Regions from separate parts of the Mesorhizobium sp. WSM4847 genome, predicted to be linked through region 3. Evidence: predicted binding sites of a transcription regulator. Region 3 holds the regulator's gene; each other region holds the start of a gene.
The links. Region 3 encodes LexA, which represses DNA repair genes until DNA is damaged. Its sites were predicted from a motif close to TGTTCNNNNTGTGTTCNG; they were not measured.
Positions count from the first base shown of each region.

Region 1: the regulator LexA is predicted to act here: its motif matches at 6,497-6,514, upstream of AC0L28_RS14785 (DUF3072 domain-containing protein).
Region 2: the regulator LexA is predicted to act here: its motif matches at 4,472-4,489, upstream of AC0L28_RS30695 (YifB family Mg chelatase-like AAA ATPase).

Region 1 covers NZ_JBVVPY010000009.1:4,325-14,255, reverse strand. Annotated here, with positions in the region: gene AC0L28_RS14825 (plastocyanin/azurin family copper-binding protein) at 1-285, shown strand, start outside; gene AC0L28_RS14820 (ATP-binding protein) at 393-1,211, shown strand; gene AC0L28_RS14815 (LysR family transcriptional regulator) at 1,226-2,113, opposite strand; gene AC0L28_RS14810 (hypothetical protein) at 2,218-2,535, shown strand; gene AC0L28_RS14805 (hypothetical protein) at 3,250-3,483, opposite strand; gene AC0L28_RS14800 (hypothetical protein) at 3,569-3,871, opposite strand; gene AC0L28_RS14795 (helix-turn-helix domain-containing protein) at 4,101-5,243, shown strand; gene AC0L28_RS14790 (ATP-dependent DNA ligase) at 5,776-6,402, shown strand; gene AC0L28_RS14785 (DUF3072 domain-containing protein) at 6,549-6,767, shown strand; gene AC0L28_RS14780 (phospholipase D-like domain-containing protein) at 6,909-8,369, shown strand; gene AC0L28_RS14775 (endonuclease/exonuclease/phosphatase family protein) at 8,523-9,323, shown strand; gene AC0L28_RS14770 (hypothetical protein) at 9,652-9,931, shown strand, end outside.
Region 2 covers NZ_JBVVPY010000031.1:32,165-42,095, reverse strand. Annotated here, with positions in the region: gene AC0L28_RS30705 (malate synthase G) at 1-1,964, shown strand, start outside; gene AC0L28_RS30700 (hypothetical protein) at 2,109-2,651, shown strand; gene AC0L28_RS30695 (YifB family Mg chelatase-like AAA ATPase) at 2,847-4,379, opposite strand; gene gshB (glutathione synthase) at 4,562-5,503, opposite strand; gene AC0L28_RS30685 (SDR family NAD(P)-dependent oxidoreductase) at 5,942-6,709, shown strand; gene AC0L28_RS30680 (2-dehydro-3-deoxygalactonokinase) at 6,706-7,659, shown strand; gene AC0L28_RS30675 (2-dehydro-3-deoxy-6-phosphogalactonate aldolase) at 7,656-8,297, shown strand; gene AC0L28_RS30670 (SMP-30/gluconolactonase/LRE family protein) at 8,294-9,175, shown strand; gene AC0L28_RS30665 (D-alanine--D-alanine ligase family protein) at 9,271-9,931, shown strand, end outside.
Region 3 covers NZ_JBVVPY010000005.1:4,378-14,308, reverse strand. Annotated here, with positions in the region: gene AC0L28_RS08275 (ComEC/Rec2 family competence protein) at 1-2,229, shown strand, start outside; gene lexA (transcriptional repressor LexA) at 2,223-2,960, opposite strand; gene AC0L28_RS08265 (molybdopterin molybdotransferase MoeA) at 3,065-4,270, opposite strand; gene moaC (cyclic pyranopterin monophosphate synthase MoaC) at 4,270-4,767, opposite strand; gene trpC (indole-3-glycerol phosphate synthase TrpC) at 4,834-5,685, opposite strand; gene trpD (anthranilate phosphoribosyltransferase) at 5,690-6,700, opposite strand; gene AC0L28_RS08245 (SurA N-terminal domain-containing protein) at 6,697-8,589, opposite strand; gene tpiA (triose-phosphate isomerase) at 8,736-9,503, shown strand; gene secG (preprotein translocase subunit SecG) at 9,809-9,931, shown strand, end outside.

The sequences.
Region 1 (9,931 bases), on a different contig from region 3:
TTCGAGCGGCCGCTCCGCATGCCCAAAGCGGCAAAATCTTGGGATTCTGACTATCTACTGCCCGACGAAAGCTTTTCGGTTACTTTCACCGAGCAGGGGGTCTATGATTATTACTGCATTCCGCATGAGCATGCTGGAATGGTCGGTCGTATCGTCGTCGGCGAGCCCGAGGCGCATGACTGGACGGAGCTAACCGGAGCGAAGGGAGACCTACCGGAAGAGGCCGTCAAGGCCTTTCCGATGGTCGAAGACATCATGACGAAAGGGATCGTGCGGCGCGCCTAGGCATGCGTGCAGGATGCGTGACACCAGCAACAGGAGAACCCAAACGACGATGCGAATGGGAGCCCGAGTTTCCTGTTTGTCGTCAATGATCGATAGGGGCGACCATCATGACCGGCAGCGCGTTTCCATACGATAATGAAACACGAGCGAAGCGCGACGAGCGTCAGGTAGATATGCCTCTCGGTGCTCGGGCCGCAGCCCAACAACGTGAGCGTGCCACACATCGGCTTGCCGCCTTAGGCGAGATGACTGGCGGTATTGCCCATGATTTCAGAAACCTCCTGGCAGTCATCGGATCCGGCCTGAGGCTTGCCGAAATAAGAGCCGAGGAGCCCGAAAGCGTGAGGACCTACATTGCTGCAGCGCGGCAGGGAATCGATCGAGGTATCGAACTGACGTCACTGGTACTGGCCTTCGCAAAACATCAGGAACTCGAAATCCACGCTGGCAATTTGAATGAATTCCTCAGGTCTTTTGAGCCTTTCCTGAGATATGGCGCAGGCCCCGATGTCCGCGTCAAGCTGGAGCTTGGTTCCGATATCCCGAACTGCTTGATCGACCCGGCGCTGTTCGACTCTGCAGTGCTTAATCTCGTAATGAACGCACGAGATGCGATGCCAAGTGGCGGGGAGATCCGCGTCACCACTGAGCGACTGGTGCAGACGGCCCCGACGCCTGACCTGCCCGGGCCCGAAACCTACGCATGCGTTCGCGTCAAGGACGATGGTTGCGGCATGGCTCCGGAAGTCTTGCGAAAGGTGTTTGATCCTTTCTTCACGACGAAGGGTGAGAAGGGCACCGGGATAGGGATGTTGCAAGTGCAGGCATTGGCGCAAATGGTTGGTGGTCGGATCCGGATAAAGAGTGAGCGAGGGATTGGAACAACGGTCGACCTTCTGTTCCCGTCAATCCAAGCGGACCTTTAGACGCCCAACAACTCCTACAATTTGATGTCGGCGCTCGCGACGGAATGCAATCCTGCCAGGGCAGGACCTACCACGCTCTCGTCCGCACTTGCGGATTGCACCGCGTAAACCGGATAGGAGAACTGCGGCATTTCAGGCACAAGGTGCAGCCGGCCGGCCTCCATGTGAGGCCGCACAGAACTCATCCTGAAATATCCGGAGCCGCCAGTCGCAAGAACATAGCTCAGTGCGAGCGGACCGAGATCGAAAGAAAGATCCGGAGCAGCACTCGGGAAATTCATCCCGTGGTGAAGTTCAAAATCCGGCCCCCAATCCATATAAACATAATCGGATTCGTCCAGGAGGCGCGCTTCGGAATTGGTCGTCACGAGGACGAGTTTTTCCTCCAGAAGCAGATCGATCTTCAAACCCGGTCTGTGGGGGGGCGCGTACATGATAGCCAAGTCGACCATTCCTGACGCGACCTGATTGATCAAATCCTTCGGCACATCGACGTGTACTCGAAGTGCAATGTCCTGAAGCGACCCGCGCATCCATCGGACCCAATCGAGCAGAAGAGGTTGCGCTAGGCTGACTTCGCTGCCGACCGTCAGAACAGCTCGACGTCCCGGGGGCACGGCAACCTGGTGAAGGGTGCGTTGCCATAGTTGGACGAACATCGGGGCGTGGCGCAGAAATTGCTCACCGGCCGGGGTGAGAGAAGCTCCGCCTTTGTGGCGAACAAAAAGCGCGCGGCCCAATTGCTGCTCGAGGTTGCGAATCCGTGCGCTTACGGTCGTCTGGGCGACATTCAAGCGCTCCGATGCCCGAATGAAACTCCCTGTCGAAACGATCTCGATGAAAGTCCGGGCGAGTTCAATGTCCATAAAACATACAGCATAAAAATTGCGTTTAAATGTCAATCAATTTCGTTTGCTAGATAGCTGGTCAGAGCAATAGGCTTCGAGATTATCCACCCAGCTCTGCGCTGAATCTGCGCAGCGCCGGTGGGAGGGAGCGCAAGCAAATGACCGACAGGAGTTCGACCATGTCCCCAGTGCAGCAGGAACTTATCGTCACCAGTGGTTTGCGCACGGTTGCACCCGCCCGGCACCATTCAAAGGTCGTGAAATTCATCAGCGAGGTCGCCAAGGCGGCGGCCAACGATGCACCGACCTCGGTTGAGATCTTCTCTGACAGCGGCCACTGGTATTGTCGGGTTCGCCGCGGCCATGAAAAGACCCGGCCGATGGGTCCCTATACCAAACAACAGGCCGAGCGGATCCAAGAAGCTCGGAGAATGTCGATCGCAGAAAGAGGAACCTCTCGGATCATGTTCGATTAAGCGAGGATCTCACGATCACGCCGGCCTGACGGCAAGATCCACTGGCACGCGGGACGATTCCGAGGGTGAGCCCCATCAGTAGAACATCCCTTCTGTCCGCATGCTGGTTTGTGAGCGCGTCGTGCGCTTAAGACAGGAGAAAGGAATACGAAACGAATCGTTTTGACCTCGGCCGTGTTGGCGCTTTCCTCCGGCCTTTCCTTTGCCCAGACGACGAGCGGAACTTCGGGCGAGACCTCCACGACCACAACCACGACCACGCTTTATCTGCCGGGCTTTCTAACCCGGCCAGTTGCCGGTGGGCCATTTCTTTAGCGAGACCCACCACCAGGGGCATCGACCTTTTGCATCTGGTCCGCGTCACCGCCATTGGCGACACGTTTCCGGATCGTCTTATCGCAATGCCCCTTGGGCGGCTAATAGCCTGTACTTTTCGAAGATCGCTAGCTTCTGCGGATAGGTGATCCGTACCTTGGCGTTGCACCCGTCGCATCTGAAGTGCGCGATCGTTCTTAGCGCAGAGCCCTTCCTTACCGCCGGATGCGAGCAATCCGGACAATCGAATGTGAGCGCAACATCAGACAAGTCTTGGGCTAAACCCATTTCCATCTCCTTCGCAAGCGCTGTGGCTACACTCTGGCGGGACTCAATGGGGCAATGCAGATGCGAATGCCAACGCGGGACTAGAACAATTCGTCAGGGAAAGCCGCCCAGCTAGTGCGCCTTCTCTGCGCCCTTTGAGAGACGAAGAGACCTCAATTCATCCAGCAGTTCGCGCTCCTTGGTAGTAATGTTTCGGAAGATTGCGACAATCGCCACCGCTAAGGCCTCGGCATCCCGGCTTGAAGAGTCCATGTGTTCATCTGCGCAAACCTGATCGAACACGCGTTCGCAAATAGCCAGATCATGAGGGCTGAGGCAGGTGCGATTGAAACGCCGACGCAGCATCTGTGCGAACCTTTCAGGGCCTGTTGCCAGTGTTTGCGGCGGATTTTTTTTGTCGATGAACCGCTGAGGCGTGATTGGAATAAGTTTACTCGCTGACCGATAATTGGTCTTTCAATAGTCCCAAAATCAGGGCGCACTCGCGAGCTCTATACTGTCCAGCAATCATAAGTTGGCGGTAATCCCGCAATTTTTGTTCTGGGACATGAAATCCTCGCCGAAATTCCGCCGCCTCTTTCGGAGTTCGTGTGCAACCGAGTCTACTGGCGGTGACTTTCAAACTCGCCAGTGAGCATCCGACCTTGGCTGCAATATCTTTCAAAGGTTCGTTATTAAAATATCCATCAAGAATTATCTTGCGACGAGCTTCTGTTTTGAGGTTTGCGTTCATTTCGTTGCCTCCTCAACTACGCTTTCACCGTGCCAGACTCTATACGCACCACGTTGAAGAGTGTCGTTATCGTCGCATCCAGAAACTTATCTCGGAATGCATTTCTTGCTGTAACCCAGTGTGATAGCCCTCTGTGGACTCGCGTTCAGCTGGTCTTGCCAGATGGCTGTGATACACCACATGATTGCGGTGGCGATGGGCATACCGGAATCGGATACGGCACTACGCGATGGACGCTAAGAGGCAGGACAAGGCGCTTGCGAGGCAGGCGCTTGAGCGCGATCGACGTCGTTGGCCGCGCGAAGCTCAGCCTTACAATGAGGCTGCCCCGTCACTTGCGCCGGCGCTCGAACCTTTGCCCTTTTCGACGCTCGAACTGGCGCCAGAAGATCAATTCGTCGCTTGGCAGGCGCATATGGCTCCGCTTGTCGAGATCAAGTTGCCGGATGACAAATCGCTCGACGATGGCTTTCCCGCCGACCACACGGCTTGGAACCTCGGCGGCATGCTGATCGTTCAACAGCGCGCACCGGCACATAGTTATATGCGTTCTGCTGCGAAGCTTCGGTCCAGCTCGATCGATCACTGGTATATCGCTTTGCCGCATACTGGCCGGTCGTGGACGGAGGTCGATCGCCGCGTAGCGGAAAACCAGCCGGGCAAATTGGAGATTAGATCGCTTGGCTACCCGTTTCGGGGGAGGGCAACGGAATCCCAAAGTCTCTTTCTCTATTTGCCGCGTGATTTGTTCGCCGATGCGGCGGCAACCCTGGACGCAAAGAATAATTCAATTCTGTCCGGCAACTTTGCCAACCTTTTGCTCGACTACCTCAAGAACATCGAAGCAAGACTGCGCAGTCTCACGGTTGACGATCTGCCCCGCATCGTGCACGCAACACGCAGCATGATCATTGCCTGCCTCTCGCCCCCGGCGGAACATGCCGCGGCCACCGAACAATTGGTGAGTGTCGCGCTGATGGAGCGAGCCCGTCGATACGTCCACAACAATCTGGATGCGGCTCATCTGACGCCGGATTCAATGTGCCGGGCGCTCGGCGTCTCGCGCTCTCGTCTTTATCAGTTGTTCGAACCGAGCGGTGGTGTTCTCCACTACATACAAAGTCGCCGACTTCTGGCAGCCCATGTTGCGCTTAGCAATCCGGCGGACAGCCGGCGCATTGTTAATATTGCCGAAGCCGTCGGGTTTAGTTCAGCGGCTAATTTCAGCCGAGCTTTTAGCAAGGAATTCGGCTACAGCCCCCGCGAAGTCCGAAGCTCCGTGGTGTTACCGCGCCCCGCCCACTCTGTTTCGCATGCCGGACACGAGGAGGCCTCTTCCTTTGAACATTGGCTCAAAGCGCTCGGAAGCTGAGTACAGGATCGGGAAGCTCATGGACCAGAATATTTTCGTGTCGCGTCCACCGCGCCATCAATTATAGCCAATTCCCGATTTATCGACCAACTGTTCATCGATGTCGCCGCGCATCACAGCGGAGCATACATTGCAACTACGCAGCATAAGACACTTGTTGAGACCGCGAGTCGTATGTTTGCCAAGTCAAGAAACAAAGAGATAGAGCGGTTCTGCGGTTCCTTGAAATGACGAACCGCTCTAGCCCGGATTATCTCACCAGCAAAGGGCTGCGTAGGCTGGCGGCGATCCCGGACAGCAATTAGCCGGTCGGGAACGGTGCAAGAGCGCCGCGCCGGGCAAGATATGTACGCCGGGATAAGTATTAGGATGCAAAGCTAACGACAGATCGGCTTCGTGCGTAGATGCTTGCAATGCTTGGCGGGGGCTCGGCGGCTTGGCGGGGGCTCGGCACAGGTGGCAGGCATCATGTTGGGGAGATGTCGTGCTGCCTGTGCCGATAGCCGCCGCTGCGCGGTCAAAGGTGGCGTCATTGAGTAAGCGTGCCAAGGTCGTTGGCGGCCGGCTGGAGTTTCTTCCGCCGCAGATCCCGACTCGGGTCGAGCGGCCGCCTGAAGGTGAGGGCTGGGTCCACGAGGCCAATCTCGACGGCTATCGAACCCAGATCATCATCGATAATGGCGGTGTGCGTCTTTACAACAAGAACGGCCGCGACTGGACCACGAAATACTGGCCCATCGCACTAGCCGTCGATCTGCCATGCCGGACTGCCATTCTCGACGGCGAAGTCATTGTTCCCGGCGAGCAGAGCGCTTTCGATTGCCCTGCGCTGGAAGCGGCGATCTGGAACGAGCCGAGCCGGCTGGTGTTCGTCGCGTTCGATATCCTCCATCTCGACGGCCACGATCTAGGCTCCTTGCCGCTGCTGCAGCGCAAGCAGGCGCTGTGGCAACTGATTGAGCCTGGCCTCGGCAAGATCCAATACAGTGAGCATTTCGAGGGCAGCGCGCTGGCGCTCTTCCGCACCGTCGAGAAGATCGGGCTCAATGGAATTATCTCGAAGCGCGCCGACAGCCGCTACAGGAGCGGACTGTCGAGCACATGGCTGAAGGCCAAAAAATTTGAAAAAGCCGACTCCCGAGTTGGGGGTCGTTTATGAGCCAGGCACGGCTCCAATGCCCTGATCGCTGCTCACGGGCGTCCTCACCGATTTGAGGCCTACGCGGGCGGACGCGACGCGCATACCAATCTGGCGGAACAAATCATGATCATTCTCATTGTGGTGATCATCAAGGGAGATTGATCATGGGTGACCGGCACAACCCAAAAATCGAGGCACCGGCAAATGTCGAAAAGGACCCGGAAGATTGGATCAGCGGAGATGATCCCATGACCCCCGCACAAGCCTCCTATTTGAAAACTTTGGCCGAACAGGCCGACGACCCTGACGCCTATGCTGACGGCCTCAGCAAGGCGGAAGCCTCTAAACGCATCGATGCACTCCGGGAGAAGTTAGGCCTGTAGTGCCCGCTCGTGGCTGTTGGCCTCCGGCGACGGGGCCGTTCCATCGAACCCGACAGCGGCTCTGTCCAGTTTGTTACCGTGGTCTGACCCCGGGGATGAGTTGCATTGCGTTCTGCAACCGCTCGCTGGATAGTCCTGGCGATGTTGCAGACCTTGATGACTCATTGGCCCCAGGTCCTCGCGATCATTTCGGTGGTGATGGCGGCCATCGGCATCGTCCACGCCATAATGACGAAGGAAGACGTCCGCGCCGCCACAGGTTGGGTCGGCGTGATGTTCCTGTCGCCATTCCTCGGCGCGATCATCTACGCCGTTGCCGGCATAAACCGCATTCGTCGTGCAACGATCAGCGCCATGCGGCCCCCTTCCAGCGAGGCGGCTTCCGCAAAACATGAGCGCAACTTTGCCGCCGAGGAATTGATTGCCGAGCGGTACGGCCAACGCTTCACCGGCCTGAAGACATTGGGCGACAGGGTGGCCCGGCGTGCCCTGACCTCGGGAAACGCGATTGCGATATTGGAGACAGGTGACGAGGCCTATGCCGCAATGTGCCGAGCGATTGATGGCGCTCAACGCGCTATCCTGCTCGAGACCTACATCTTCGACAATGACGATGTCGGGCGGCTTTTCGTGGAATCTCTCGCCGGAGCCGTCCAGCGGGGTGTCAGCGTTCGCGTGCTGATCGATGCCGTCGGGGCGCGTTACTCCGTCCCCAGCATTCTTGGGCGCCTGCGAGAGGCAGGAATCACAGCAGACCTCTTCAACGGCAACATTGTCATGGGCCTGCGTCTTCCCTACGCCAACCTCAGAACGCACCGGAAAATCCTGGTCGTCGACGGCACGATTGCGTTCACCGGAGGGATGAACATCCGAAAGGGATTCTCAGCCGAGTTCGCCGGCTCCTCCAGCGCGAGGGACACGCATTTTCAGGTCACCGGGCCGGTCGTGGCCGACCTTTTTTCGGTTGCCGCCGAAGATTGGCGCTTCGTGAGCGGCGAGCTCCTGAAAGGCGACACCTGGCAAGTGGCCACGCTTCCCGCGGCTCCCGGTCAACCAATGCTGGCGCGGGCGGTTGCATCCGGGCCGGATGCCAGCATCGAAACGAACCACAACTTGCTGATCGGGGCATTTTCCGTCGCCCGCAAATCGATCCGCATCATGTCGCCCTATTTCCTGCCGGATCGGGAACTGATCAGCGCGCTGACGACCGCAGCCAGGCGAGGCGTCGAGATCGACATCGTGGTACCGGCGATGAACAATCTTTTCCTTATCGACCGGGCGATGACGGCGCAATTCGATCAGGTCCTGAAGCACTATTGCCGCGTATGGCGCACGCAGGGCTCGTTCGATCATTCGAAGCTGCTGTCGGTCGATGGAGTTTGGGCTTTTATAGGATCCTCCAATCTTGACGCCCGGTCCCTGCGGCTGAATTTTGAGATTGATGTAGAGGTTCTTGATGCAGGCTTTGCCGCGGAGATTGAAGCGCGGATCGGATCGGCAATCGCCTCCGCCACGTCTGTAACGATCGAAACCTTGAGAGCCCGGCCATTCATCGTCCGCCTGTTCGACCGAGTGTTGTGGCTGGGATCGCCCTACCTTTAGAGGCTTTCTCGTTCTGCCCGGGGCAATTCGGGCGACGCAGCCATCGCTCCTTTCGAGCGCCGCATCTCGTCAGGGCAGGAAGCAGCGATTGCAGATCCTGTTTGAGTGAGACAAAGCTAAGTCTTGAAGGTGGTGAGGACGAGCAGCAGACTCATGCAAAGAACTGGACATAGCTTTCCTGCAAGTGTGCTCAAATCCATTCGCGACAGAAAAAAGCAGAAGGCGAAGGCTGCGCCGTCCGAAGGGGCACGCCCCGCGGGGACTCTGGTCGCATCTTACAACGTTCACAAATGCGTGGGCGTCGACAGAAAGTTCGATCCCGAACGAATCGGTCGCGTCATCCGGGAAATCGGCCCGGATGTCATTGCGTTGCAGGAAGCGGACAATCGCTTTGGAGATCGTGCCGGCCTTCTGGATCTGCTGCGTCTCGAATTGGAAACAGGCCTGGTGCCGGTGCCGGTGTCCGGAAACGGCAAAGGACACGGCTGGCACGGCAACGTTCTGCTTTTCAAACGGGGCATCGTTCGCAATGTCCATCAGATAAAGCTCCCGGGGCTGGAGCCGCGCGGAGCCCTGGTTGCCGAAATCGATCTGGACGAGAAACGAACTCTGCGCATTATCGCAGCCCATCTCGGCTTGCTGCGCCGATCGCGCTCCGAACAGGCCCGTGTCGTGCTCGAAATCATGAACAGACCGGACGAAAAACCAACACTGCTGCTCGGCGATTTGAACGAATGGCGACTCGGAAACCGTTCCGCGCTGAATACGCTGCACACGACTTTCGGTCCCGCGCCACCGGCGGTCCCCACCTTTCCATCGAGTCTGCCGCTGCTGTCGCTCGACCGGATCATGGCAAACCGACACGGAATGATCTCATCCGTCGAAGCCCATGACACGCCGCTTTCGCGGGTCGCCTCCGATCATCTGCCGCTTATAGGATTCGTTCGCCTGTGATGTAGCTGCCGAGCCCCATGAATGGAGATCGGTTCAAAGGGAAGCTCTAGCCGGACTGACGGAGCGGGGCGGCCCAGCGGCTTTGGTTGCGGAGGAGGTCGCTGGGCCTGGCGAGCCTTCGGGGGCGTGCTCCACTTGGCTGATGAATACGTGAGTTAAAGCTAATGCAATCGAAACCTCGGTTGCGGGCTCCAGCGGCACGCCGTCAATTCGCACGGGGCGGGCGGTTTGCTCCAGTCCGGAAATTCCGATTTGGAGGCCGCCATTGCACAGCTGCCCTGCGACATGCGAGTTTGTCAACCAAATGGCTCATCATGGGAGTCTCGTCATGTCCATTCGCCGGATTGCGTTGACCTCGGCAGCGGTCACGCTTGCCTTCACAACCCTCGCCCAGGCCAGGCCGGACACCCGCGCCATGACCTGCCAACAGACGCAGGCGCTAATCCAGAGCCATGGCTCGGCGGTGCTGACCACCGGCCCGAACACCTATGCCCTCTACGTCCGCCGGTACAGCAATGCGTGCGACTGGTCGGAAATCCCAGCGGTAGGGTTTGTGCCGACGCTCGATGGCCAGTGCTTGGTTCATCGATGCAGAGAGCCGCTCTACA
Region 2 (9,931 bases), on a different contig from region 3:
TGGAAGCCTACAAGGATTTCCTGAGGGAAATCGGCTATCTCGCGCCGGAAGGGCCGGCCTTCTCCGTCGCGACGGACAATGTCGACCCCGAGATCTCGGTGGTTGCAGGGCCGCAATTGGTAGTGCCGGTGATGAACGCGCGTTACGCGCTGAATGCCGCCAATGCGCGCTGGGGCTCGCTCTATGATGCGCTCTACGGCACCGACGCCATTCCCGAGACCGACGGCGCCGAGAGGGGCGCCAGGTTCAATCCCGTGCGCGGCGCCAAGGTCATTGCCTGGGCGAAGGGTTTTCTCGACGAATCGGTCCCGCTGACGACCGGCAAATGGGCAGGGGTGAACGGGCTTGCCGTGGCCAACGGCATGCTGCGGCTGAGCGAGGGCGCCGGCGCCACCACGCTCGCCGATCCCAAACAGTTTGCCGGCTATCGCGGCGACGCCGATAATCCCGAAGCCGTCCTGCTCACCGGCAATGGCCTGCATATCGAGATTGTGATCGACCGCAGCAACCAGATCGGCAAGACCGATCCGGCCGGCATTGCCGATGTCGTGCTGGAATCGGCGCTGACGACCATCCAGGACTGCGAGGATTCGGTAGCGGCGGTCGATGCGCAGGACAAGGTTTTGGTCTACCGCAACTGGCTCGGCCTGATGAAGGGCGACCTTGCCGAGGAGATCACCAAGGCCGGCAGCACGTTTACGCGTAAACTCAATCCCGACCGGTCGTACACCGCGCCTGATGGTGGCGCCCTGTCCCTGCCCGGCCGCTCGCTGATGCTGATCCGCAACGTCGGCCACCTCATGACCAATCCGGCGATAATGGATCGCGACGGCAACGAAGTGCCGGAAGGCATCATGGATGCGGCGATGACGGCGCTGATCGCGCTGCACGATGTCGGCCCGAACGGACGACGCGCCAATTCCCGCGCGGGCTCGATGTATGTCGTAAAGCCCAAGATGCACGGGCCGGAGGAAGTCGCCTTCGCCGTCGAGATATTCGACCGTGTCGAGGCGCTGCTCGGCATGGTGAAAAACACCATCAAGATGGGCATTATGGACGAGGAGCGGCGCACCACCGTCAACCTCAAGGAGGCGATCCGCGCCGCCAAAGATCGCGTCGTCTTCATCAACACCGGTTTCCTCGACCGCACCGGCGACGAGATCCACACCTCGATGGAAGCCGGCCCGATGATCCGCAAGGGCGAAATGAAGCAGGCCGTCTGGATTGCCGCCTACGAAGCCTGGAACGTCGACACCGGGCTGGAATGCGGGCTGGCCGGCCGCGCCCAGATCGGCAAGGGCATGTGGGCGATGCCCGATCTGATGGCGGCGATGCTGGCGGAAAAGATCGCCCATCCCAGGGCCGGCGCCAACACCGCCTGGGTGCCGTCGCCGACAGCGGCGACGCTGCACGCCACCCACTACCACAAGGTCGACGTCCACGCTGTGCAGGCGGCGCTGAAGAGCCGCCCCAAGGCAAAGCTCGACGACATCTTGTCGGTGCCGGTAGCGGTGCGGCCGAACTGGTCGCTGGAGGAGGTCCAGAACGAGCTCGACAACAACGCGCAAGGCATTCTGGGCTATGTCGTGCGTTGGATCGACCAGGGCGTCGGCTGCTCGAAGGTGCCTGACATCAATGACATAGGCCTGATGGAGGACCGCGCCACGCTGCGTATCTCCTCGCAGCACATCGCCAACTGGCTGCATCACGGCGTGTGCACCTCAGACCAGGTGATGGAGACGATGAAGCGCATGGCCGGCGTCGTCGACCGCCAGAATGCAGGCGATCCGCTCTACCGGCCGATGGCCCCTGACTTCGACAAGTCGATCGCCTTCCTCGCCGCCTGCGACCTCGTATTCAAGGGCCGGGTCCAGCCCAACGGCTACACCGAGCCGGTGCTGCACGCGCGGCGGCTGGAGCTGAAGGCGAAGGAAAGACCCTCGATAGCGCGCACAGTGTTTTAGTATAACTCGACGGATATTAGGCATCGCTAAAGCGTCATTGTCCCGGTGCATGCGATCTGCTACGACTTTATCACCGACAAACGGCTCTGGGAGGCCGTGCGTCCGACATCATGTACAAGATCAACTCAAAACCGGAGAACGGCCATGAAACGGCTTCTGACGGTCGCTGCCCTTTTGGCGGCGGGCAGTTTGTTTGCGATGCAAGGCGCAGCCGCCGATGACGCTGCGATGATCAAGAGCGCTGAGTCCGCCGCACCCCCCGCTGTGGCAAGCGGCGCTGCGATCCACGCCATGGATGACAAGGGCGCAATGCGCACGCTGCGCGAGGGTACAAACGGCTTCTGGTGCATGCCGGACCACCCGGCCACGCCTGGCCCGGATCCAATGTGTGGCGATGCCAACTCGATGGAATGGGCAATGGCGTGGATGCAAAAGAAGGAACCGCCCAAGGGCAAGGTCGGCTTCATGTATATGCTGGCCGGCGGCAGCGACGGCAGCAACACCGATCCTTTTGCGACGAAGCCCGAGGAAGGCAACAATTGGATAGAGACCGGCCCGCACGTGATGGTCGTCAATGCAATGGACATGATGCAGGGCTATCCGGCGGACCCCAAGCCTGACACGTCCAGGCCATATGTGATGTGGGCGGGCACTCCCTACGCACATCTCATGATCCCGGTTAAGTAGCTGCCGCCGAAATGACTGGCGATAGCGATCAGGCTGCGTAGCAATTCTGACGATGTGCCTTGAGATAAGGGTCATCGCAACGCCCCCGCACCCCGGTCGGTTTTGAATGTGGCAGGCCGAGCGTCTCCTCGGCGACCCCTCCCGGCCGCTTCGCGGCCACCCTCCCCTCAAGGGCCCTCAAGGGGGAGGGGAACGTCACGCCGCCTGCGCCATTCGCTCCGAACTCATGCGGTACGAAATCGCCTCGGCCACATGGATGCGGCCGACAGTCTCGCTGGCCTCGAGATCGGCCAGCGTCCGCGCCACTTTCAGCACCCGGTGATAGGCCCGCGCCGAAAAGCCGAGCTTTTCGCTGGCATCCCTGAGCAGTGACAGGCCTGATGCATCCGGCATCGCGATCTCCTCGATGACCGAGGGTGAGCAGTGCGCGTTGGTGGTGACGGAGGTCGCGCCGAGCCGCTCGAAACGTTCGCGCTGGGTTGTCCGCGCGCGGGCCACGCGCAGCGCCACATCGGCACTTTTCTCCGCCCGGTCCGGCCGGATCAGATCGCTGGCCGAGACCGCCGGCACCTCGATCCGGAGATCGATGCGGTCGAGCAGTGGGCCGGAAATGCGCGCCTGGTAGTCGGTGCGGCAGCGGTCGCCGCGCAGGCAGCGATAGCCCGGCTCGCCGGCCATGCCGCAGCGGCACGGGTTCATCGCCGCGACCAGCTGGATGCGCGCCGGATAGGTGACGCGATGATTGGCGCGGGCGATCATGCAGTCGCCGGTCTCCAGCGGCTGGCGCAGCGCGTCGAGCGCCTGCGGCGAGAATTCGGGAAACTCGTCGAGGAACAGCACGCCGTGATGGGCCAGCGAGGCCTCGCCTGGCCGCACGCGCAGGCCGCCGCCGACCAGCGCCGCCATCGAGGCCGAATGGTGTGGCGCGCGGAACGGCCGCCGGTCGGTCAGCTTGCCTTCGCCAAGCTCGCCGGCCACCGAGGCGATCATCGAGACTTCGAGCAATTCCCGCGGCGCCAGCGGCGGCAGGATCGACGGCAGCCGCTGCGCCAGCATCGATTTTCCCGATCCTGGCGGACCGATCATCAGCAGATTGTGGCCGCCGGCCGCCGCCACTTCGAGTGCCCGCTTGGCGGTCTCCTGGCCCTTGATGTCGGCAAGATCCGGCAGGTCGCGCGCCGAGGCATGAATACCGGCCTCCGGCCGCGACAGCACCTGCGTGCCGCGAAAATGATTGGCGATGGCGATCAGGCTGCGCGGCGCCAGAATGTCGAAATCCTTGCCGGCCCACGCCGCTTCCGGGCCGCAGGCGAAAGGGCAGATCAGGCCCTTGCCTTCGGCATTGGCGCCGATCGCCGCCGGCAGCGCGCCGGCCACCGCGGCGATGGTGCCGTCGAGCGACAGTTCGCCAAGCACGACGTAGCCGGCCAGCATGTCGCCTGGAATGGCGCCAAGCGCCGCCATCAGGCCAAGCGCGATCGGCAAATCGTAATGGCTGCCTTCCTTGGGCAGGTCGGCAGGCGCCAGATTGACGGTGACCTTCTTCGACGGCATCGACAGGCCCGATGCGTGCAGCGCCGCCTGCACCCGCTCCCGGCTTTCGGCCACCGCCTTGTCGCCGAGGCCGACGATGTGCATGTTGACCTTGCCCGGCGCGATCATCACCTGCACGTCGACCGGCACGGCCTCGATGCCCTGGAAAGCGACCGTGCGGACCCGCGCAACCATTTTTCTGCCCCCGGACATGGGCTCGCCCGAAGCCCATGCGATCATGCCGCGAACGGCGTCATCTGAGACAACCACAGATTTTGCGCAAAGGCAAGAACATTACGGGAACAATCGAACGTTGTGCCTTGATGGCGCCGCATCGGCTACGGATCGGAAAGCCGCTGTTCCGCCAAGCATGGACGCTACTTGCGCTTGTCCTCAACCGCATCCCAGAACAGGCTGGCGATATCGGCGCCACCAAAACGCTGCACCTCGCGCACGCCGGTCGGCGACGTCACGTTGATCTCGGTCATGTAGTCACCGATCACGTCGATGCCGACGAGGATAAAACCGCGCTCTTTCAGCGACGGGCCGATGCGGGCGCAGATCTCGCGTTCGCGCTCCGTTAGTTCCGTTTTTTCGGCGCGGCCGCCGACATGCATGTTGGAGCGGGAATCAGTCTCGGCCGGCACCCGGTTGATGGCGCCGACCGGCTCGCCGTCGATCAGGATGATGCGCTTGTCGCCGGCTCGCACCTCCTTCAGATAACGCTGAACGATGTAGGGCTCGCGGAACATCTGGCCGAACATTTCGAGCAGCGAGGCGAGGTTGCGATCGGCCTCGTGAAGGTGGAAGATGCCGGCGCCGCCATTGCCGTAGAGCGGCTTGACGATGATGTCGCCGAACTCCCTGCGGAAGGCGGCAACCTCCTGGCTGTCCTTGGTGATCAGCGTTTCCGGCATCAGGTCGGGAAACTCGGCGACGAAGATCTTTTCCGGGCTGTTGCGCACCCAGGCCGGGTCGTTGACCACCAGCGTCCTGGGATGGATGCACTCGAGCATATGCGTCGTGGTGATGTAGTTCATGTCGAACGGCGGGTCCTGCCTGAGCAGGACGACGTCCATCTCCGACAGGTCGGTCCGCACTTTCTCGCCGAGCGAATAGTGATTGCCCTTCTCGTCGCGGACCTGCATTTCCTCGACGCCGGCAAACACCTTGCCGTCGCGCAGCGACAGCCGGTCGGGCGTATAATGGAACAGCTGGTGGCCGCGCCGCTGCGCTTCCAGCGACAGCGCAAACGACGTGTCGCCGGCAATCGAGACGGTGGAAATGTGGTCCATCTGGACAGCGATTTTCAGGGGCATGGCGGATCTCCGGCGGATCGGATGGGCTGCTTGCCCTTACAACCTCCCCGGTCATCTGCCAATCGCGACATTTTGAGCATTGCCTGCTGGGCCTCGATGAGGCGCAGGCGGAGCGCCTTGTCAGTTCGGCTGCGCCGGCGGCAACGATTCCCGTTTCGGCGGGGCGGTCGGGTTTCGATGCCACGCTCGGCTAGAAATTCCCTCCGTGGCACCTTGCGCGTCAAGGCGATCTGACGAGCGACTTGTCAGACATAAGCCCGCGAATTTGTTTTTTCTCCCTTGCTCCCCCGACCGGGCTGGCTAGGATGCGCGCCGACCGAGCCTACAGCGCCGCGCGTCCTTTTGGACGCGCAAACGACGCTGTAGCACTTTGATTTTGCGCATGATCCTTTCCGTAAATCGCAACTGATTTTCGGGGTCATGCGCAGGGAGAAAAAAATGATGCCATCGGCGCGCTTTGCCGACCTTGAGGACGCTTCGGTGCTGATCACCGGCGGCGGCTCCGGAATTGGCGCGGCGCTGACCGAGGGTTTTGCCCGCCAGGGGGCAAAGGTCGCCTTCATCGACATCGCCGACGCCCCGAGCCTGGCGCTGACCGACCGCATCGAAAAGGATCTCGGCCGCCGCCCCCTCTATCTCAAGACCGACATACGCGACGTCGAGGCGCTGCGGGCTTCGGCCGCCAGGGCGGCAGAGGCGCATGGCGACGTCACCGTGCTGGTCAACAATGCAGCACTTGACGATCGCCACGCGGTGGAAGACGTCACCGTGGAGTTCTGGGACAACAACCAGGCGGTCAACCTGCGTCCGCATTTCTTCTCCGCACAGGCGGTGGCGCCGGGCATGAAGCGCGCCGGCGGCGGCTCGATCATCAACTTCACGTCGACGTCATTCCTAATCAATCACCCCGACATGCCGGCCTATACCGCCGCCAAGGCCGGGATCGTCGGCCTGACCAAGGGGCTTGCCGGCAAGCTCGGCGCCGACGGCATTCGCGTCAATGCGATCGCACCCGGCTGGGTGATCACCGAGCGGCAGAAGCAGCTCTGGGTCACCGAACAGGCGCTCGCCGCCCACGTGGCCAAGCAATGCATCAAGCAGGTGATGCAGCCGGAAGACGTCGTCGGCACGGTGCTGTTCCTGGCGTCGGACGCTTCGCGCATGCTGACCGCGCAGATGCTGATCGTCGACGGGGGCTTCCTGTGAACTCAGCGAGCAACGTGCCTTCTGTGGCCGCCGTCGATTGGGGCACCACCCGTCTCAGGGTCTGGCTGGTCGATGAGGCCGGAAACGTCCTTGCCGAGCGTCGCGGCGACGACGGGCTGATCACCGCGCAGGCGGCCGGGTTTTCGACCATCCTCGAAGGACATCTGGCGGCGATGGGCGCGCCGGAAGCGATGCCCGTGATCATCTGCGGCATGGCCGGCTCTCGCCAAGGCTGGCTGGAGGCGCCCTATGTCAGCGTGCCGGCGCCGATCGGCGCCATCCTTGCCGGTGCTGCGCGCGTTCCCGGCCAGCGCCGCGACATCCGCATCGTGCCGGGCCTTGCCCAGCGCCAGGCCGACGCGCCCGACGTCATGCGCGGCGAGGAAACGCAGCTTGCCGGCGCCGGTTTGCCGGCAACAAGCCGCCATCTCGTCTGCATGCCCGGCACCCACTCCAAATGGGTGCTGGTCGAGGACGGCGCCGTTGCCGGTTTTGGCACCTGGCCGACCGGCGAGCTGTTTTCGGTGCTGGCGGCGCATTCGATCCTGCGCCATTCGCTGGGCGAGCAGCCCAAGCCGGTTGCACCAGGCAATCCGTTTTTCCAGCGCTGGTGCGAGATCGCGCTGGCCGAGGGCGGCGATGTCACATCGAGGCTGTTCTCGATCCGCGCTGCGGGCCTATTGCAGGACCTGAAACCCGACGATGCCGCTGCTTGCCTGTCCGGCCTGCTGATCGGCGGCGAGATCGCCTCGGCCAGCCGCCGCTATCGAAAAGGCGCGGCGTCGATCGTGCTGGTCGCATCCGGCGCGCTCGGCACCCTCTACACTGAGGCGCTCGGTCTTGCCGGGCTTGCGGTGAGAGCCGTCGATGCCGACGAGGCGGTGCGTGCCGGCCTCATCGAGGCGGCGCGCAAAAATGGCATGATTACTGGAAGCGGAGTTGCCGCATGACCGAGACCGCATCGTTTCCGAAGCTCGAGCGCGGGCTTGTCGCCATCCTGCGCGGCCTCAAGCCGGACGAGGCGGTGGCCGTCGGCCGGGCGATCTTCGAGGCCGGCATCGAAGCGATCGAAGTGCCGCTCAATTCGCCGGATCCGTTTGTCTCCATCGCGAGAATTGTTGAGGCGCTGCCGGCGACGGCATTGGTCGGCGCGGGGACTGTGTTGACCGCAGCCGATGTCGACGGACTGAACAAGGCCGGCGGGCGGCTGCTGGTCAGCCCCAACATCGATACGGAGGTCATGGGTCGCGCCATGAATTACGGGATGGTGACGATGCCGGGCGTATTCACGCCGACCGAAGCCTTCCAAGCCATCCGGCTCGGCGCCTCGGCGCTGAAATTCTTCCCGGCCAGCGTGCTCGGCGCGGCCGGGATCGCGGCGATGCGCGCCGTTTTGCCGGCTGAGACGCTGGTCGGCGCGGTCGGCGGCGTGTCGGAGAAGGACTTGGCCGGCTACAAGGCGGCCGGTGTCAGCGTCTTCGGCCTCGGCTCCAGCCTGTTCAAGCCTGGTATGAGCGTCGACGAGGTGGCAACGCGGGCGCAGGCCGCAGTCGCGGCCTGGGATGCAGCGTTTGGAGCAGCGCCATGAGCGAAGCCATCGTTTCGGTTTTTTCCGACCATGTCTGTCAACTCGGCGAAGGCCCGAGCTATGACCCCGCCACCGAAACGCTCTACTGGTTCGACATCGTCAACGGCCAACTTCTGGAAAAGCCCCTGTCCGGCGGTGCCGTCAAAATCCACGAGCTTGGCCAAATGGCCAGCGCGATCGCCGTCGTCGACGACAAAAGACAGTTGATCGCCACCGAAACCGGCCTGCATGTCCGCGACGTGGCGACCGGCAAAATGACGCTGCATACGGCCATCGAGGCCGACAATCCGGCGACGCGCTCGAACGATTCGCGCGTCCATCCCTGCGGCGCCTTTTGGGTCGGCACGATGGGCAAGGGCGAGGCAAAGGCCGCTGGCTCGATCTACTGGTTCTTCAGAGGTGAATTGCGCCGGCTCTATTCAGGCATCACGGTGTCGAACTCGATCTGTTTTTCCGAAGACGGAACCGTTGCCCATTACACCGATACCAGCACCGGCCTGTTGATGCGCGTCGGCTGCGATCCGGCGACCGGCCTGCCGGCTGGCGAGCCAAAAATCTTCGTCGATCACCGCAAGGCCAAGGGCTATATCGACGGTTCGGTGCTCGATCGCGACGGTGTCCTGTGGAACGCCTGCTGGGGCGGCAGCGTCGTTGAAGCCTACGGGCCTGACGGCAAGCTCATCCGTTCGGTCGCGATGCCGGTGACGCAGCCGTCCTGCCCGGCCTTTGTCGGCAGGAATGCCGACCGGCTGGCGGTCACCTCCGCCTGGTCGGGCAAGGATGAGAAACAGCGCCTGCTGGATCCGCAAGCCGGCATGACGTTTCTGCTCGACATTCCGGTCAACGGCCGCTTCGAGCCGCGCGTGCTGATCGCCTAGGCTGACGTCGATTTCGCGAAAGCCTGATACATCCGCCATGCGATGGTAGGCAGTCGCACTGCCAGGCCCGTTCATCGCCAGGAATCGTTAATGCCATGTCAAGCCGCGGGCCGAAGCTGATCCTAGTCTACGAGCCGGAAAACGCCTGCTTCGAGCGGCTGGTTGCCGATGGCCACGTGCCGGGGCGCGCCGCCGAAATCGCCTCCTATCTGGCGCAATCGACCGACATCGCCCCTGAGTTCGACGCGCTGGCCGCAGCCTGCCAGACGCGCGGCCTGTCCTTCGCGCCGGTGGCGCTCGACGATGCCGCAAATCTGCTTGCCGGTGAGGATCCGAAGACGACGCTGGTGTGGACGCTGACTGACGGCATCGCCTATTTCCGTGGCGGTGCGGCGCCGGCGCTGGCAAGGCTGAACGGCCTGAAGCTGCTCGGCGCCGATGATGCGCTGTTTGCGCTCTGCCAGGACAAGTTCCGCTCCGGCGCCGTGCTCGGCGCACTTGGCCTGCCGGTGCCGCAATCCGGTTTGGCACGCGACGGACGCTGGCTGGTCGAGCCACCGGCTTCGCCAGCCGGCTGGTTCGTCAAGCCGAGCCGGCTCGGCGCCAAGATTGGCATCTGGCCGGATTCGCGCAGCAGAGATCTCGGCCACGCGCTTGAGCTTAGCCGGCGCGTCTTCGCTGCCTATCGCGACGATGTCGTCGTGCAGCCTTACGTCACCGGGCGCAATGCGCGCGCCAGTTTTCTCGGTCTGAAGC
Region 3 (9,931 bases):
GGTGTCCGCAACAGCGTGGCCGCGGCAGCCGGCCTGGAACTCGACCGGGGCGTCGCCTTCCTGCTGGTGCCGGTTTTCCTGGCATGCGGGGTGATCGTCTATTTTTCGCTTGCCGTCGAACCGGACTTTGCCCAGCCCATCGCCGTCGTGGTCCTTACGGCATTGTGTGCGGCCGTCACGCGCTCACGCCGCAAAACGCACCTGTGCTTCATGGCAGCGTTGCTGTGCGCGCTTGGTGTGCTCGCCGCCAAGGTTGAAACCTGGCGCGCCGGAACGAAGATGCTCGGTTCGGAAATCCAGACCCGGCTGACCGGCCGTGTCGTCAGGCTCGACCAGATGGCGAACGGCCGGATCAGGCTGACCATCGACGTGATGTCGACCGCCCGGCCGACACTGCGTTATGCACCCGAACGTGTCAGGGTGTCGGCACGCAAGATTCCCGCTGAGATGACCGCAGGCTCGGTGGCAACCGGCTATGTGAGGCTTCTGCCTCCGACTGGCCCGGTCAGACCGGACAGCTTTGACTTTTCCTTTGACAGCTATTTCGCCGGCATCGGTGCCAGTGGCTTTTTCCTCGGCAGTCCAAAGATCGTCGTCTCCGAAGATGCACCGTTAACCGCACGCCTTTCTTCGTCGATCGAGAAGGCGCGCGAAACCATCGCCGACCATATCAGGGACAGCATCGGTGGTGCCGAGGGGGAGATTGCCGCTGCGCTGATCGTCGGCGTGCGTGCCGGCATCCCCGAAGAGATAAACGAATCGATGCGGCGCACCGGCATCTACCACATCATCTCCATTTCCGGCCTGCACATGGCGCTTGTCGCCGGCACCGTCATGGGATTGCTGCGCGGCGCCTTTGCGCTGTTTCCCGACTTTTCGTCGCGCCGGCCGGTCAAAAAATATGCGGCTGCTGCTGCACTCGTCTCCATCGCTGCTTATCTGATCTTTTCCGGTATCGTGGTCGCGGCTGAACGCAGCTTCATCATGCTGGCGGTAATGCTTGTCGCCGTGCTGTTCGACCGGGCGGCACTCACCATGCGCAACCTGGCGATTTCGGCCATCGCCGTCATCGTCGTGTCGCCGCACGAGGTGGTCGGCGCAAGCTTCCAGATGTCGTTCGCCGCGACTGCGGCTCTCGTGGGCGCCTATGCCGGTTGGTCCGACTATCGTGCCGACAAGGCCAAGGCGCCGCGACAGCGACGGTCACCGGTCGCTTTCGTCACGCGCAAGCTCGTCGCCGGGGCAGGCACCATCGCAATGACCTCCATCATTGCCGGCAGCGCCACCGCGCTCTTCGCCATCTGGCACTTCCAGCGCGTCTCGCCGCTCAGCCTGTTCGCCAATCTGGCCGTCATGCCGATCGTCACGATCGTCATGTTCCTGGCCGTCCTCAGCGCCTTGGCAATGCCTTTCGGCCTCGACGGCCCTTTCCTCTACATGATGGGCAAGGGCCTGACGGCGATGATTGCAATTTCGGGATGGATCTCGGAGCGTTCGCCGGTCGATGCAGTCGGCCTGATTTCGTTGCAATCGGTTCTGCTGGTGACGGTCGCCTTAGTCATCGCCACGATGGCGACGACATGGCTGCGGCTTGCGGCACTTCCCTTTGCGCTCGCCGGCCTGCTGACGATTTCCGAGACGCGCACCCCCGACGTGCTGATCTCGGAGGATGCGCATCTGGTGGCGCTGCCGATCGGCGGCGGCGAACTTGCCGTCAACCGGATGCGTTCGAACGAATTCACCACCGACAACTGGAAACATGCGCTGGTTTCAACAACGATCGTCGAGCCGGAGACATTCGAAAAAGGAGATGTGCGGTTCGACATCGCCGATCCGGCCGACCTGCCGCCGGGAGCGCCTTTCACCTGCACTGCCGGCCTGTGCCTGGCCCGGCATCCGTCCGGCGCGCTCATCGCGCTCGCCGACAACCGCAAAACCGCGCGGCCGGCCTGTGCCTTTGCGGATTTGATCGTCATCGACGATGCCACAGCCTATTACAAACCCTGCCGCAACCCGCTGGTTCTCGTCGTCACCAAACGGCAGCTCGCTCGCATGGGCAGTGCCGCCGTCTTCTTCGATCCGCTATCGGCGAAGACGCGCGCAGAAATCCGTTTTGCCGTCAGACAGCCATACAGGCCTTGGCATGAGCAGCGGCGATTTTCGCGCGAGGCGAGGGGCCTGCCGCCATACCGCAGGGCCGAGAAACCCAAGAAGCCTGCCGTTCAGTAACGCCGGATCAGTCCGACGAGCTTGCCCTGCACCTTGACCCGGTCCGGCCCGAAGATGCGCGTCTCGTAGGCCGGATTGGCGGCTTCCAGTGCGATCGAGGCACCTTTGCGGCGGAATCGTTTCAGCGTCGCTTCCTCCTCGTCGACCAGAGCGACAATGATCTCGCCAGGCTGGGCGGTTTCGGCGTTGCGGATGATGACCGTGTCGCCGTCGAAGATGCCGGCCTCGATCATCGAATCACCCTTGACCTCCAGCGCGTAGTGCGTGCCGCCGGTGATCATGTCCGGTGGCACCGAGATCGAATGCGTCTGGTGCTGGATGGCGTCGATCGGCACACCGGCAGCGATGCGGCCCATCACCGGTATGGAGACGGTGGCAACGACGTCGTCGTCATTGCCGGCAGCACGCATGCGCGAAGGCGCCGGCTTGATCTGGCGTCCGAGGCCGCCCTGCCCAAGGGAGCCTTGAATGACGCTCGGCGAGAATTTGCGCGCCGCATTGAGGCCCGGCGCGATCGAATCGGGCAGGCGCAGCACCTCCAGCGCGCGGGCGCGGTTGGGCAGGCGGCGAATGAAACCGCGTTCCTCCAGCGCCGTGATCAGCCGGTGGATCCCTGATTTGGAGGCGAGGTCGAGCGCTTCCTTCATCTCGTCGAACGAGGGCGGAATGCCGCTTTCCTTCAGCCGTTCGTGGATGAACATCAGCAGTTCATGTTGTTTGCGTGTCAGCATCGCGACCCCCAACAGAATCAGAAAAACAAACCCAGAACAAACACTATCTGTTCCAGTTGTGTTCCGCAACCATTTAAAGTTTAATGAATGTGTTGACGTTTTGTTCAGCGTAGCATCAGCACGCTGCAGGCGGCGCCGGCTGCGGCTGCGGGAGCGAATGGCTCGCGTACGACCAGTCCGTTGGCGTCGGCCAGCATTCTGAGCATCGAGGAATCCTGGATACTGAACGGCGTTGCCTCAAGCGTGCCAGCTTCTTCCTTCACCACCGCGCGTACATAGTCCTGCCTGAGATCGTTAGCCGGCATGGCGGCGCCGAGCCGCGCCAGACGCATGTCCTGGCGGAAGGCGCGGCCGCCGAGCCGCGCCAGCAGCGGCTTCAGAAAGAGCTGCGTGCAGACCAGGCTGGCCACCGGATTGCCAGGCAGGCCGATGCAGCGGATGGCGCCCAGCCGCCCGAACATCAGTGGCTTGCCGGGCCGCATGGCGATTTTCCAGAAATCGAGCGCCATGCCTTCGCCGGTCAGCACGTCATGGACGAGGTCATGGTCCCCGACCGAGGCGCCGCCCAGCGTGACGATGACGTCCGCGCCTGCGTCGACGGCTTTTGTCACCAGCGCGGCGATCGCGTCCTTGCGGTCGGCGGCGATGCCGAGATCGAGTGCGCTGGCGCCGACCGAGCGGGCCGCGGCGGCGACGCCATAGGCATTGGAGGAGATTATCTGGTCGGGGCCAAGGTCGCTGCCCGGCGGCAGCAATTCGTCGCCGGTGGCGATGATGGCGACCAGCGGCCGTTTCACCACGCGGACCTGCTGGTGGTTGGCCGACGCCGCCAGCGACAATGCCGCCGGATCAAACAGGCGGCCTTTCTCCAGCAGCATGTCGCCCTGCGAGAAATCGAGCCCGAGGCGGCGGATGTTGCGGCCTTCAACCGTCGGCGCGGTCACTTCGACCATGCCGCCGCCGAGGTCGCGGACATTCTCCTGGATGACGATGGTGTCGGCGCCTCCGGGAAGCGGCGCGCCGGTGAAGATGCGCACGGCCTGCGCCGCGCCGACTGTTCCGGCAAAGCCTCGTCCGGCCGGCGCCATGCCGATCACCGAAAGTCTCGCGGGCACGGACGCGACATCGTCGGCCCGCACGGCATAGCCGTCCATGGCCGACGCGTTGAATGGCGGCTGGGTGCGGAGCGCCATGAGCGGCTCCGCCAGCACGCGGTCGGCGGCATCCATCAGGGCGACGCTTTCAGCCTGCAAGGGCGCAGCATCCGCAAGCAGGTGCTCGAGCGCCTCGGCGACCGCAAGCAGCGCCATTATTGGCCTGCCCCCTCGGCATCCGCCTTGTAGTCGCCGGATTTGCCGCCGGTCTTTTCCACCAGCCTGATGCCGGAGATGGCCATGCCGCGATCGACCGCCTTGGCCATATCATAGATGGTCAGGCAGGCGACCGAGACGGCGGTCAGCGCTTCCATCTCGACGCCGGTCTTGCCGGTGACGCGGGCCAGCGCCGTGACCTTCAGGCCGGGCAGCGTCGCGTCAGGTTCGATGTCTACCGATATCTTGGTCAACAGCAGCGGATGGCAGAGCGGGATCAGCTCATGCGTCCTCTTGGCCGCCATGATGCCGGCGATGCGCGCCGTACCCAGCACGTCGCCTTTCTTGGCATCGCCGTCGAGAATCATTTTCAGCGTTTCGGGCCGCATCGAGACAAGACCTTCGGCGATTGCCGTGCGGGTCGTCTCCGCCTTGTCGCCGACATCGACCATATTGGCTTCGCCTTCCGCGCCAAGATGGGTGAGGGCGGCCGACATCGTCAGGTCACCCTGGAGCGACGTGCGTCCGTTTGGACGCACAAACTACGCTCTAACGCTTTGTATCTATGCATCATGCTCTCCGAAAATCGATTCCGACTTTCGGGAAGATGCATTGGCGGGCGCCTTGCCCATCAAAAGCAGGTGCGTCGCAGTGGCCACGTCCTGTTGCCGCATCAGGCTCTCGCCGACGAGGAAAGTGCCGATGTCGCTCCGTTCCAGCCTGCGGCAGTCCTGGTGCGAGAAAATACCGCTCTCGCTGACCAGCAGCCGGTCGGCCGGCACCATCGCCGCGAGCCGTTCCGATGTCTCGATGCTGGTTTCGAACGTCCGCAGATTGCGGTTGTTGATGCCGATCAGCCGCGACGACAGTTTCAGCGCGCGTTCCGTCTCGGCCTCGTCATGCACCTCGACCAGCGCATCCATGCCGAGCTCGAACGCCGTCGTCTCGAGTTCCCTGGCCACGGCGTCATCGACGCTCGCCATGATGATCAGGATGGCGTCCGCGCCCCACGCACGGGCCTCGAACACCTGATAGGGCTCGAACAGAAAATCCTTGCGCAAAGCCGGCAATGTCACGGCGCTGCGCGCATTGGTGAGGAATTCAGGCGCCCCTTGGAAAGACGGCGCATCGGTCAGCACCGAGAGGCAGGCAGCCCCACCTTTGGCATAGGCCCTGGCCAGCGCCGGCGGATCGAAATCGGCGCGGATCAGGCCCTTGGACGGGCTCGCCTTCTTGATCTCGGCGATCAGCGCGAAACTGCCGGATTTGCGTTTGGCTTCAAGGGCCGAGAGAAAGCCGCGCGGTGCATCGGTAGCCCTCGCCCGTGCCTTGATTTCGGCAAGCGGCACCCGCGCCTTCGCCGCCGCGATCTCGTCGCGCTTGTAGGCTTCGATCTTGCGCAGGATATCAGACACGGCGCTATCCGTTTGAAATCTCGACCAGCCGGTCAAGCACCTTTAGCGCCCGGCCGCTGTCGATGGCTTGCGCCGCCGTCGCCATGCCATCGGCAAGCGTCGTCGCCTTTCCCGCCACCACCAATCCGGCGCCGGCGTTCATCAGCACCGTATCGCGAAAGGCGCCGGCAGCGCCGCCCAGCATGTCGCGCAGCGCCTGGGCGTTGTAGGCGGCATCGCCGCCGCGCAACTCATCCTTGGTATGCCGCTTCAGCCCGACCGCTTCCGGGGTCAGCGTAAAGCTGCGGATCTCGCCGCCGACCAGTTCGGCGACTTGGGTTTCGCCGGTGGTGGTGATCTCGTCATAGCCGTCGCCATGGGCGACCCAGGCGTGGTCGGCGCCCAGTGCCTTCAACGTCTCGGCCACCGGCATGATCCATTCCGGCAAGAAGACGCCAACCATCTGCCTGACGACACCAGCCGGATTGGAGAGCGGGCCAAGCAGGTTGAAGATTGTGCGGGTGCCGAGCTCGGCGCGGATCGGGCCGACATGCTTCATCGCCGGATGATGCGCCGGTGCGAACATGAAGCCGACGCCTGCGTCGTGGATGCAGCGGCCGATCGTTTCCGGCGGGATGTCGAGCTTGACGCCAAGCGCGGTCAGCACGTCGGCGGCGCCGGTCTGCGAGGACAGTCCGCGATTGCCGTGCTTGGCCACCGGCACGCCGCAGGCGGCGATGACGAACGCGGATGCGGTCGAGATGTTGACGCTGTGCGAATTGTCGCCGCCGGTGCCGACGATGTCGATGGCGCCAGCCGGCGCGTCGACGCGCAGCATCTTGGCGCGCATGGTGGCGACGGCGCCGGAAATCTCGCTCACAGTCTCGCCGCGCACGCGCAGCGCCATCAGGAAGCCGCCGATCTGGCCGGGCGTAGCGTCGCCCGACATGATGATGTCGAAGGCATCGCGCGCTTCCTCGAAGGAAAGGGAGCTGCCAGCGGCGACCTTGGCGATATGGGTCTTGAGCGCGCTCATCTGGTCAGGGCTTGGGCAACGGCGGTTTGGTCGATGCGAACGTCATATTGCGTCTGCAGCTGCGCCACCAACTGGTCGAGAAGGTCGTCGGACATGCCGGCGGTGAACGATTTCTGCTCGTCGTCCGGCACCGAGCTGGCGTCGGCTCCGGCAGGCTCGAACACTTCGGCAATCCTGAACAGGATCTGTCCGTCGCCGGTGGGCGAGGGGATCAATCCGGTCCCGCCTTCGCCTTCGCCGAACATCGCAGCCGCCCCTTCCTTGCCGAAATCGGCGTCGTCCGCCCCGCGCTTGACGCCGCGCTTGGTCTGCTTCTCAAGCTTGAGCTCGCTCGCGATCACGTCGAGCGTAGTGCCGGCCTCGAGACGCTTTTCGAGCTCCTGCGCTTTTGCGGAGAGCCGCTTGGTCGTTTCCGCCGCGGTCCAGTCGGCCACCACCTTCTGGCGGACTTCATCCAGCGTGCGGTCGCGGGCCGGCGTGACCGAATCCACCTCGTAGAACACGAAGCCGTTTTTGGCAGTGGTGAGGTCGGGATTCTCGGTACCGGGTTCGGCATCGAACACCGCCTTGATCAGCTCTGGCGATTCCGGCAGATCCTTGACGATGGCGCCGTCCGGCCTCAGGCCGGTGCGATCGATCGCGTCGACGGTGACGACCTTCAGCTTCAGTTTTTCGGCCGCTTGCTCGAGCGTGCTGCCCGAAGCGCGGCTGTCTTCGTAACTGTCATGCACGTCGAGCAGAATGCGGCTTGCCTCGCCCAGCGCCAGGTCCTTGCGGATGTCGGCGGCCACTTCGGCCAGCGGCTTCACCACTTCGGGCTTGATCTCGGTGACGCGCAGCAGCACCGGACCGAAGGCGCCCTGAACGACCGGGCTGACTTCGTTGACGTTGAGCGCAAACGCCGCATCCGCCACCGCCTTGTCGGCGATCTTGTCCTTGGACAGCGTGCCGAGCAGCGTGTCGGCCTGCGTCTTGCCCTCGGCGGCGACGAGTTTGTCGAATGTCGCGCCGGTCTTGAGTGAATCGAGCGCGGCCTTCGCGGCATCGGGCGTTTTGAACACGAGCTGTTCGATGGTGCGCGTTTCCGCCGTGGTGTAGCGCCCCTTGTTCTTGTTGTAGTCGTCGCTGACCTGCTGGTCGGTCACGGCACTCACATCCATGATGTCTTCCGGCTCGAGCCTGACATAGGAGAATTTGCGGTATTCGGGCGCCGCATAGGTCTTCTTGTTTTCCTCGAAATACGCCGAAAGCGTAGTGTCGGATGGCGCTTCGATCGGTTCGACCAGCGATTTCGGCAAGGTCAAATAGTCGATGGTGCGGTCTTCGCCACGATAAAGCGCGACCGCCTTCAAGAACGTATTCGGGGCCTTGAGGCCGTCCGAAACCGCCTCGACGATCTGCTGGCGCACAGCCACCTGGGCGCGATTCCTGAGATAGTCTTCCGGCCGCATGCCGACCTGTTGCAGTATGTATTCGAAAGTCCTTCTGTCGAAGTTGCCGCCGGGACCCTTGAAGGCCGGGTCTTCATGCGTGAGTTGGGCCAGCCGGTCCTTGGACAGCCCAAGCCCGAGCTTGCGGGCCTGCTCATCGAGGACTGCCCCCGACACGAGTTGCGCCAGCACCTGGTTGTCGAGGCCGAGCGCCGTCGCCTGCTCGCGGCTGATGCGCTGGCCGAATTGCTGCGACATCACGCTGATCTGCCGGTCATAGGCCAGCCGATACTCGTTGATCGACACTTTGGTGCCGCCGGCCGTGACAACCGCGTCGTGGCCTGCAAAACCACCGACCATCTGTCCGGAAATGCCCCAGACGGCGAAGCTCAACACCAACAATATCAGCAGCGCTTTCGCGATCCAGGTCCCCGCGGCGCTTCTCAAGATACCAAGCATGGTCACTTCCGATTTTTTCGCGCATTTTCGCATGCGCCGAGTCTGAAACAAGCGCAATAGCGTCCTTCCGGCCCACTGTCGATTGCTTTGTGGGCTGAGTTTGGTAGTGAGGACGCAGCCGAATATTGCCCGGAGAAGCAAATCCCATGACGCCTGGAATCCGCCCGCTGGTCGCTGGCAACTGGAAAATGAACGGCACCAGCGCCTCACTCAACGAACTCAGGATGATCGGCAACGGCTTCATGAGCGGGCTCGATGCCGAGACCGAAGCGCTGGTCTGCGTTCCGGCGACGCTGCTTGCGCATGCCGCGGAGATCTTGTCGCGCACGCCGGTCCGGGCCGGGGGCGAGGATTGCCACAGCAAGGAGAGCGGCGCCCATACCGGCTGTATTTCGGCCGAGATGCTGAAAGATGCGGGCGCCAGTCACGTCATCGTCGGCCATTCCGAACGCCGCGCCGATCAAAACGAGGACGACGCCATTGTCCAGGCAAAGGCGTCCGCCGCGTGGCGCGCCGGGCTGGTTGCCATCATCTGCATCGGCGAGACGAGAGCCGAGCGCGAGGCGGGCGCCACGCTCGACGTGCTGTCGCGCCAGGTCGCCGGCTCGGTGCCGCCGAATGCAACGGCATCGAATACCGTCATCGCCTACGAGCCGGTATGGGCGATCGGCACGGGGCTGACGCCGACTGCCGCCGACGTTGCTGAGGCGCATGCGCATATTCGCGAAAAACTGTCGGAAAAGCTTGGCAGCGCAGCGGCAAAGATGCGCATCCTCTATGGCGGCTCGGTCAAGCCGTCGAACGCGGTCGAACTGCTTGGCGTAAAAAATGTCGACGGCGCGCTGGTCGGCGGCGCCAGCCTGAAGGCGGCGGACTTTCTCGGCATTGCCGAAGCCTATCGAAACATCTCCTAAAGCGCGTCGCGTTTGGCCGGCCTAATGCGACGCGCTTTAGGTTGTTGTTTTTACGCATGTCGTTATCGCAAAACCGCTGCACACCCTCGGGTCAGGCCCAAGGGCATGCTTTTGCGCGACATGCTTTAGCATCGAAAGGCTGTCGGGCACTTCGGATACTGTGCCGCAGCGGAAAATGTTGCAACGGCGGCATTGCTTCCCATATTCCGGCCACGGGCTTGGAATTGCCGTCAAAGCATTGTATTGAGCCGCCTCCAAATCACCGGTCGTATCTGCGGCCGCGCAAGGCTTTGCCAGGATAAATTATGGAAACCGTACTGATCGTCGTCCACCTCATGGTTGTGCTCGCTCTTGTCGGCGTGGTGCTGCTGCAGCGCTCCGAAGGCGGCGGCCTCGGCATCGGCGGCGGATCGGGCTTCATGACCGCG